DNA from 2 places in the Streptomyces sp. NPDC006326 genome. Region 2 is predicted to be linked to the other one. Evidence: riboswitches for the same ligand, from Rfam matches in the RefSeq annotation. Region 2 holds a riboswitch; the other holds the start of a gene.
What was found. A riboswitch is a leader RNA that binds a small molecule or an ion and turns the genes downstream of it on or off. The one in region 2 is predicted to bind thiamine pyrophosphate.
Positions count from the first base shown of each region.

Region 1: it holds a riboswitch for thiamine pyrophosphate, as region 2 does, so the genes downstream of both, thiC (phosphomethylpyrimidine synthase ThiC) here and ABZ128_RS11835 (thiamine ABC transporter substrate-binding protein) in region 2, are expected to answer to the same signal.

Region 1 covers NZ_JBEXRC010000002.1:178,402-182,812, reverse strand. The annotation lists gene ABZ128_RS02510 (SsgA family sporulation/cell division regulator) at 1-119, shown strand, start outside; gene ABZ128_RS02505 (YibE/F family protein) at 139-1,554, opposite strand; TPP riboswitch at 1,627-1,773, shown strand; gene thiC (phosphomethylpyrimidine synthase ThiC) at 1,768-3,555, shown strand; gene ABZ128_RS02495 (glycosyltransferase) at 3,633-4,411, opposite strand, start outside.
Region 2 covers NZ_JBEXRC010000011.1:74,011-78,421, reverse strand. The annotation lists gene ABZ128_RS11840 (iron ABC transporter permease) at 1-1,539, opposite strand, end outside; gene ABZ128_RS11835 (thiamine ABC transporter substrate-binding protein) at 1,599-2,702, opposite strand; TPP riboswitch at 2,788-2,897, opposite strand; gene rlmN (23S rRNA (adenine(2503)-C(2))-methyltransferase RlmN) at 2,968-4,080, opposite strand; gene ABZ128_RS11825 (phosphatidate cytidylyltransferase) at 4,351-4,411, opposite strand, start outside.

The DNA of each region.
Region 1 (4,411 bases), on a different contig from region 2:
CCGACCGGCTGGTCCCCCTCGGTCAGGAGCGCAGCCTCGGCGACTTCGAGGGGCACCTCGACCAGGCGCTCGGCAAGATCCTGGCCGAGGCCCAGCAGAACGAGCGGAACGCCGGCTGACCTCTCGCGGCGCCGGGCGTCAGCGCTTGCGGCGCCGGCCCCGGCCCGTGCGGACCGGCCCCGACGCCGCCGCACCGGCCGGGGACCCGGGCCGGTCGGCGGACACGACCAGGGCGGCCAGTGCGGTGGTGACCGGGACCGAGGCCACCAGGCCGATCGACCCCACCAGGGTGCGGACGATCTCCTCCGCGACGAGCTCGCTGTTGGCCACCGAGCCCACGCTGCTGTTCGCGATCGAGAACAGCAGCAGCAGGGGCAGTGCGGCGCCCGCGTAGGCGAGGACCAGCGTGTTGACCACCGACGCGATGTGGTCGCGACCGATCCTGATGGCCGCCCGGTACAGGGCGCGCGAACCCATAGACGGGTCGGCCTGGTGCAGCTCCCACACGGCGGAGGTCTGGGTGACCGTCACATCGTCGAGCACGCCCAGGGATCCGATGATGACGCCTGCGAGCAGCAGGCCGCTCATGTCGATGGCGGGGTAGAGCCCGTGGATCAGTCCGGTGTTGTCGTCCGTGTTCCCGCTCAAGAAGGCCCAGTCGATGAACAGCGAGCCGAGCAGCCCGATCAGCAGCAGCGACACCAGTGTGCCGAGGACGGCGACCGAGGTCCGGGCGGTCAGTCCGTGGCACATGTAGAGCGCGATGAGCATGATCGCGCTGGCCCCGATGACCGCGACCACCAGCGGATTGGAGCCCTGCAGGATGGCCGGGAGGATGAAGAGTGTCAGCACTCCGAAGCTGACGACCAGTGCGATCAGGGCGAACACGCCGCGCATCCGGCCGACGACGACCACGGCCACGGCGAAGATCCCGGCCAGCAGCGCCAGCGGGAGTTTCCGGTTCACGTCGATCACGGAGTACTGCAGGTCCCGGGGCGCGTCCGGGGCGTAGGCCACGACCACCTCCTGGCCGTCCGCCAACTGCCGCGGGGCGCCGGGCTGGACGATCTCGGTGAAGGTGCGCCCCTTTTCAGGGCCGGTGCTGACCTCGACGGTGGCCTTCTTGCACTGACCGGTCTGTGCTGCCTGCGCTTCCCGGCCTTCCGGGGTGGAGGTGTCGCCGGTGGGCGGAACCTGCGAGACGTTCACCGATTTGCAGTCGACCTGTTCGAGGGCGACGACCTTGCCCTGCTGGGTCTGGCGGTCGAAGCCCACACCGGAGCGCTCGTGGGCGGGGGCGCCGCCCGGCCAGAGCACCGCCATGCCGACGAAGACCGCGGCGGCGAAGGGGATCAGTACGGCCGCGATGACCCGGCGCAGATGCCGGGAGACGGGAGCCGCCGGTCCGTGGCCGTGACTGTGTCCATGGCCGTGTCCATGACTGTGCCCGGAACCGTGGGGAGGCCCGGGGGCGTGCCCCGGACCCGCGTGCGCGTGGCCCGGGTGACCGGAGGGCTCGGAGTGATCGGCGGGGGGCTGCGGCGAGGACGTCACCGGCAGATCATCGCAAGAGTTGAGGGGGCCCACTGTTCAGCACGCCACAGATGACGCTAGCGTGGGGGCACCTTTGCACAACGCGGGAGCTCGGAGCACCGGGCTGAGAGGACGCTGATCACCGTACGCGCCGCAGTACAGGCGTACGGGAAGAGGCTGCGTCGACCGCCGAACCTGTTACCGGGTAATGCCGGCGTAGGGAGATCAGGTCTCATGACCATTCAGGACGCACGCACGCCTGCCGTCAGCCAGGACGCCGACGGCCAGACCGAGCGCCAGCCGGGCTGGCACAAGGGGTACGTGGCGGGCTCCCGCCCCGACATCCGGGTGCCGGTCCGCCAGGTCCACCTCACCAACGGCAAGGACGTCACGCTCTACGACACGTCCGGGCCGTACACCGACCCCCAGATCGAGACCGATGTACGCCGCGGGCTGCCGCCGCTGCGGGAGAACTGGATCATCGGCCGCGGTGACACCGAGGAGTACGCGGGCCGCCCCGTCCGCCCCGAGGACGACGGCATCAAGCACACCTCGCCGCGCGGGGGCCTCAAGAACCTCGACGCGGTCTTCCCGGGCCGCCCCCGCCAGCCCCGCCGGGGCCGCGACGGCGCCGCCGTGACGCAGCTCGCCTACGCCCGCCGCGGCGAGATCACCCCGGAGATGGAGTACGTCGCCATCCGGGAGAACGTCTCCCCCGAGGTGGTCCGTGAGGAGATCGCCGCAGGTCGCGCCGTGCTTCCCGCGAACGTGAACCACCCGGAGATCGAGCCGATGATCATCGGCAAGCGCTTCCTGGTGAAGGTCAACGCCAACATCGGCAATTCCGCGGTCACTTCCTCCATCGAGGAGGAGGTGGAGAAGATGACCTGGGCGACCCGCTGGGGCGCGGACACGGTCATGGACCTCTCCACCGGACGCAACATCCACACCACCCGTGAGTGGGTGCTGCGCAACTCCCCGGTCCCGATCGGCACGGTGCCGCTGTACCAGGCGCTGGAGAAGGTCGACGGCAAGGCCGAGGACCTCACCTGGGAGATCTACAAGGACACGGTCATCGAGCAGGCCGAGCAGGGCGTGGACTACATGACGGTCCACGCAGGCGTGCTGCTGCCGTACGTGCCGCTGACGGCGCGCCGCAAGACGGGCATCGTTTCGCGCGGCGGCTCGATCATGGCGGCGTGGTGCCTCGCGCACCACAAGGAGAACTTCCTCTACACCAACTTCGAGGAACTCTGCGAGATCCTCGCGACGTACGACGTCACCTACTCCCTCGGTGACGGCCTGCGGCCCGGCTCCATCGCGGACGCCAATGACGCGGCGCAGTTCGCCGAGCTGAAGACGCTGGGTGAGCTGAACACGATCGCCAAGCGCCACAACGTGCAGACCATGATCGAGGGCCCGGGCCACGTCCCGATGCACAAGATCAAGGAGAACATCGACCTCCAGCAGGAGATCTGCGAGGAGGCGCCGTTCTACACGCTCGGCCCGCTGACCACGGACGTCGCTCCCGCGTACGACCACATCACCTCGGGCATCGGCGCCGCGATGATCGCCTGGTGGGGCACCGCGATGCTCTGCTACGTGACGCCGAAGGAGCACCTGGGTCTGCCCAACCGCGACGACGTGAAGACCGGCGTCATCACGTACAAGATCGCGGCGCACGCCGCGGACCTGGCCAAGGGGCACCCGGGCGCCCAGGAATGGGATGACGCCCTGTCGGACGCGCGGTTCGAGTTCCGCTGGGAGGACCAGTTCAACCTGGCTCTCGACCCGGACACGGCCCGCGAGTTCCACGACGAGACCCTTCCGGCCGAGCCGGCCAAGACCGCGCACTTCTGCTCCATGTGCGGCCCGAAGTTCTGCTCGATGAAGATCTCCCAGGACATCCGCCGTGAGCACGGCGGGGACCTGAAGGCCGAGGAGATCGAGGCGGGCATGGCGGAGAAGTCCGCCGAGTTCGCAGCGAGCGGCAACCGGGTGTACCTGCCGCTGGCCGACTGATCACAACGCTGCCGTGGCGCTGGACCGGGGAGAGGAGGGGGCTCCCCGGTCCAGCGCTGCTGCCTGAAGCGTCCTGGTTATACCGGCGCCGGGTGCGATGTTTCACGTGAAACAGGGATGGCCGCGCCGAGACGGGATGCGGCGAAGACCCGGTTGATCTCCGTCTGCCGACGGTAGGACGCCGGTAGGTCGGGCAAGGCCAGCAGCCGGTCGCACATCCGCAGCGAGGTCTCGGTGTCGCCGACCCAGTAGGCGGTGATCGAGTGCTCGAAGAGCAGGCCCCAGCGGTAGACCCAGGGCTGGACGAAGAGCAGGTCCGCCGGAGCCGGGCGGTCCAGAACGACTGTGGTGACCGCGTGGGCCGCGTGGTGCCGGCCCTGCAGGCGCAGCCGTGATGCGAGTTCGTAGCAGGCTTCCAGGCGGCTGGGGCGGCATTCCCAGGCCCGGGTGAAGGCGTCCATCGCGGAGGGCCAATCGCCCGACTCCGCGCTCAGAATGCCGATTTGGAGCAGGGCGAAGTAGACCTCTTCCTCCCAGCCGCCCATCGCCGCCCGCCGCTCGTAGAGCCGGAGGGCCGCCGGGGCGTCGCCCATGTCGCGCATCGTCTGGGCGAGGTAGAAGACGGTCCTGGTGTTGGAGGGGTCCCGCTGGAATTCGGCGCCCAGGAGGCGGGCGTCGCGTTCGAACGTGTCGTGACGGGAGCCGCCGTCCGCGTGGTCCTCGATCACGAGGGCGTCGAGGTTCTCCTGGATGCCGGGGCGCGGATCGTATTCACCGGGACGGTCGCACGTGAGGTACTCGTGGGTGGCACCCTCGTACCGCCATGCAAGGTCGCCACGGACCAGGCGCTTGATGC
Region 2 (4,411 bases):
CAGAATCGTGCTCAGGGCCATCGCCTGCCCGTAGTTCAGCTCACCGGCCCGCCCCAGCAGCCGGGCCACGGCCACCGGCAGGGTCGGCCGGTCCGGCCGGGCGATGAACACGGTCGCCCCGAACTCCCCCAGCGAGACAGCGAAGGCGAACCCGGCCGCGATCAGCAGCGCCCGCCGCACCAGCGGCAGGTCCACCTCCCGCCAGGCCCGCAGCGGGGACGCCCCGAGCACGGCGGCGGCCTCGCGCAGCCGTACGTCCACGGCACGCAGCACGGGCAGCATGGTCCGTACGACGAACGGCACGCCCACCAGCGCCTGCGCGAGCGGCACCAGGATCCACGAGGTGCGCAGATCGAGCGGCGGCTCGTCCAAAGTGATCAGGAACCCGAAGCCCACCGTCACCGCGGACACCCCCAGGGGCAGCATCAGCAGCGCGTCGAACCCGCGCACGAAGCGGCCTCCGCGCCGGGTGAGCGCCGCCGCCGCGAGTCCCCCGATCACGACGGCGATGGCGGTGGCGGCCAGCGCGTACTCCAGGGAGTTCCCGATCGCCTCCAGCGGAGGTACGAGGAAGGTGCCGCCGCTCGCGTCCTGCAGCGCCCGGTAGAAGCCCAGCCCGTACCCGCCGGGCGCGTCGAAGGACCGCTCGACCAGCACGCCCAGCGGCAGCACGATCAGCAGCGCCACCGTCGCCAGCACCGCGCCCAGCAGCGCCCGCTGCCCCGGGCCGCCGGGGCGGTGCGCGGTCCGCGCCGGGTCCACCATCCGCAGGGCCGTCTCCCGCCGGCGCACGGTCCAGGCGTGCACGGCGAGGACGACGCCCACCGCCGCGAACTGCACCATCGTCAGGACGGCGGCCGTTGGCAGGTCCAGCAGCTGGGCCGTCTGCCGGTAGACCTCCACCTCCAGCGTGGAGTACGAGGGGCCGCCCAGGATCTGCACGACGCCGAAGGAGGTGAAGGTGAACAGGAAGACCATGAGCGCCGCGGCGGCCACCGCGGGCCCCAGCGCGGGCAGCGTCACCTGCCGCCAGGCCGCGAACCGGCCGGCGCCCAGCACCCGGGCGGCCTCCTCCTGGCGCGGGTCGAGCTGCGCCCACAGCCCGCCCACCGTCCGGATGACGACGGCGTAGTTGAAGAAGACGTGGGCGAGCAGGATCGCCCAGACGGTGGTGTCCAGCCGGACACCCCACAGTTCGTCCAGCAGCCCGCCTCGGCCGACCAGCGCCAGGAAAGCCGTGCCGACGACCACGGTCGGCAGCACGAACGGCACGGTGACCAGCGCCCGCAGCAGCTGTTTGCCGGGGAACTCGAAGCGCGCGAAGACGTAGGCGCCGGGGAGCGCGACCAGCAGCGTGAGAACCGTGGACGCGAGCGCCTGCCAGGTGGTGAACCAGAGCACGTCGGCGATGTCGGGTCGGGCCAGCACCTCCCCGATCCGGCCGAGCTGCCAGCCCGCGTCGGTCTTGACCCCGCGGCCCACGATCGCGACCACGGGGTAGGCGAAGAACAGGCCGAAGAAGACGAGGGGCACGGCCATCAGGGCGAGCCTGACGGCCGTACCGCGTACGCCCTCGTGTGCAGGAGCGCTCTCGCGTCCTACTTCACGACCAGCGAGGACCATGTCCTGACCCACTGCTCACGGTTCTTGGCGATGGTGTCCGGGGCGACGTTCTCCGGCTTCTCGACCACCACGCCGTGCTTCGTGAACAGCTCCGGCAGCTTCGCGTCCTTGACCACCGGGTTCACGAACATCTGGAGCGGCATGTCCTCCTGGAACTTCTTGCCGATGAGGAAGTCGACGAGCGCCTTGCCGCCCTCCTCGTTCTTCGCCCCCTTCAGCAGGCCGGCGAACTCGACCTGGCGGAAGCAGGTGCCCGTCGCGACGCCCGTCGGGGCCTCGGCCGGCTGCGGGTCGGCGTAGAGGACCTCGACCGGCGGGCTGGAGGCGTAGGAGACGACCAGCGGGCGGTCGCCCTTGGCCTTCTTGCCGCCCGCGGAGCCCGAGAAGCGCTCGTTGTAGGCCTGCTCCCAGCCGTCGACGACCTCGACGCCGTTGGCCTTCAGCTTGCTCCAGTAGTCCTTCCAGCCGTCTTCGCCGTACTTGCCGACGGAGGCGAGCAGGAAGCCGAGGCCGGGCGAGGAGGTCGCCGCGTTCTCGGTGACCAGCAGGTTCTTGTACTCCGGCTTGACCAGGTCGTCCAGCGTCTGCGGCGGGGCGATCTTCTTGTCGGCGAAGTACGCCTTGTCGTAGTTGACGCAGATGTCGCCCGAGTCGACCGGGGTGACCCGGTGCTCCTTGTCGAGCACGTACTCCGGCTTGACCTCGCCCAGGCCCTTGGCCTCGTACGGGGTGAAGATGCCGTTGTCGAGCGCGCGCGAGAGCAGCGTGTTGTCGACGCCGAAGAAGACGTCGCCGCGCGGGGAGCCCTTGGTGAGGATCTCCTGGTTGAGCGCGGCGCCCGCGTCCCCGGACTTCAGGACCTTCACGGTGTAGCCGCTCTGCTGCTCGAACTCCTTGAGGACCGCTTCGGTCACGTTGAAGGAGTCGTGCGAGACGAGGGTGACGGTCTTCGACTTCGGCGCGCTGCTCGTGCCGCCGGCCGCCGGCTCGTCCTTCGCGTCGCTGCCGCAGGCGCTCAGCGACGTGACGCCGAGCGCGGCCGCGAGCACGGTGCCCGCGATCTTCCTGGTGGTGCTCACTGGTGTATTCCTCCTGGGATGACCAGGAGAAGACGCGGCCCTGCCCGGCGCTCTGTCCGAGCGGGCACCGGGCAGGGCGCAACAGCTTGAGTGATGACCGAACTTCCTACCCCGAATGACCGGGGCGAGGTTCAGAGGGTCTGCGGATGACGGTTACCGCACTCTCAGCGCTGTGGCGCTCCCCTGTCGGAATATGCAATTGGTTCGGCCACAGGGTACCCCGTGGCCGATTCCGGGCGACCGGCCCCGGAACCCAGTGGTCCGGTCAGCGCTCCGAGGCCGCGAGCTGGCCGCAGGCGCCGTCGATCTCCTGACCTCGGGTGTCACGGACGGTCACCGGCACGCCGTGGCGGGCGATGGCCTCCACGAAGGCCTTCTCGTCCTCGGGGCGTGAGGCCGTCCACTTCGAGCCGGGCGTCGGGTTCAGCGGGATCAGGTTGACGTGGACGCGCTTGCCCTTGAGCAGCCGGCCGAGGAGGTCGCCCCGCCACGCCTGGTCGTTGATGTCGCGGATGAGGGCGTACTCGATCGAGATCCGGCGGCCGGACTTCTCGGCGTACTCCCAGGCCGCGTCGAGGACCTCGCGGACCTTCCAGCGGGTGTTCACGGGGACGAGGGTGTCGCGGAGCTCGTCGTCCGGGGCGTGCAGCGAGACCGCGAGGCGGCACTTGAAGCCCTCGTCGGCGAAGCGCAGCATCGCGGGGACCAGGCCCACGGTGGAGACGGTGATGCCGCGCTGCGACAGGCCGAGGCCGTCGGGCTCGGGGTCGGTCAGGCGGCGGATGGCGCCGACGACCCGCTTGTAGTTGGCCAGCGGCTCGCCCATGCCCATGAAGACGATGTTCGACAGCCGGGCCGGACCACCGGGGACCTCGCCGTCGCGCAGGGCGCGCATGCCGTCGACGATCTGGTGGACGATCTCCGCGGTGGAGAGGTTGCGGTCCAGGCCGGCCTGGCCGGTGGCGCAGAACGGGCAGTTCATGCCGCAGCCGGCCTGCGAGGAGATGCACATGGTGACCCGGTCGGGGTAGCGCATCAGCACCGACTCGACGAGCGTGCCGTCGTGCAGCTTCCACAGGGTCTTGCGGGTGGTGTCGTCGTCGCACGAGATGTGCCGGACGACGTTCATCAGCTCGGGCAGCAGCTCCTGCTGCAGCTTCTCGCGGGAGCCCGCGGGGATGTCCGTCCACTGCGCCGGGTCGTGCGCGTAGCGGGCGAAGTAGTGCTGCGAGAGCTGCTTGGCCCGGAACGGCTTCTCGCCGATTGCGGCGACCGCCTCGCGCCGCTCCTCGGGGGTGAGGTCGGCGAGGTGCCGGGGCGGCTTCTTGGCTCCACGGGGGGCGACGAAGGTGAGCTCTCCCGGGACGGGGCGGGCCATGGCAGGTACTCCTCGTAAGACGAAAGGCGCGCCGCAGAAGCAGCGCGCCTTTCAAGGGTAACCGCCCAGCCGGGGTTCAGCCGGTGCCGGCGGAGGCCGCCGGCGGCAGCCGCCTCGCCGGGGCGGATCGCAGCAGGGATCAGCCCGTACCCACGAAGGCCGCCAGCAGCAGCCACACCACCGGGGCGGTCGGCAGCAGGGAGTCGAGCCGGTCCATGCCGTGTCCGATATGCGGCTCCGCCGCAGGGCGCCGTGGCCCGGCAGCAGGGATCAGCCCGTACCCACGAAGGCCGCCAGCAGCAGCCACACCACCGGGGCGGTCGGCAGCAGG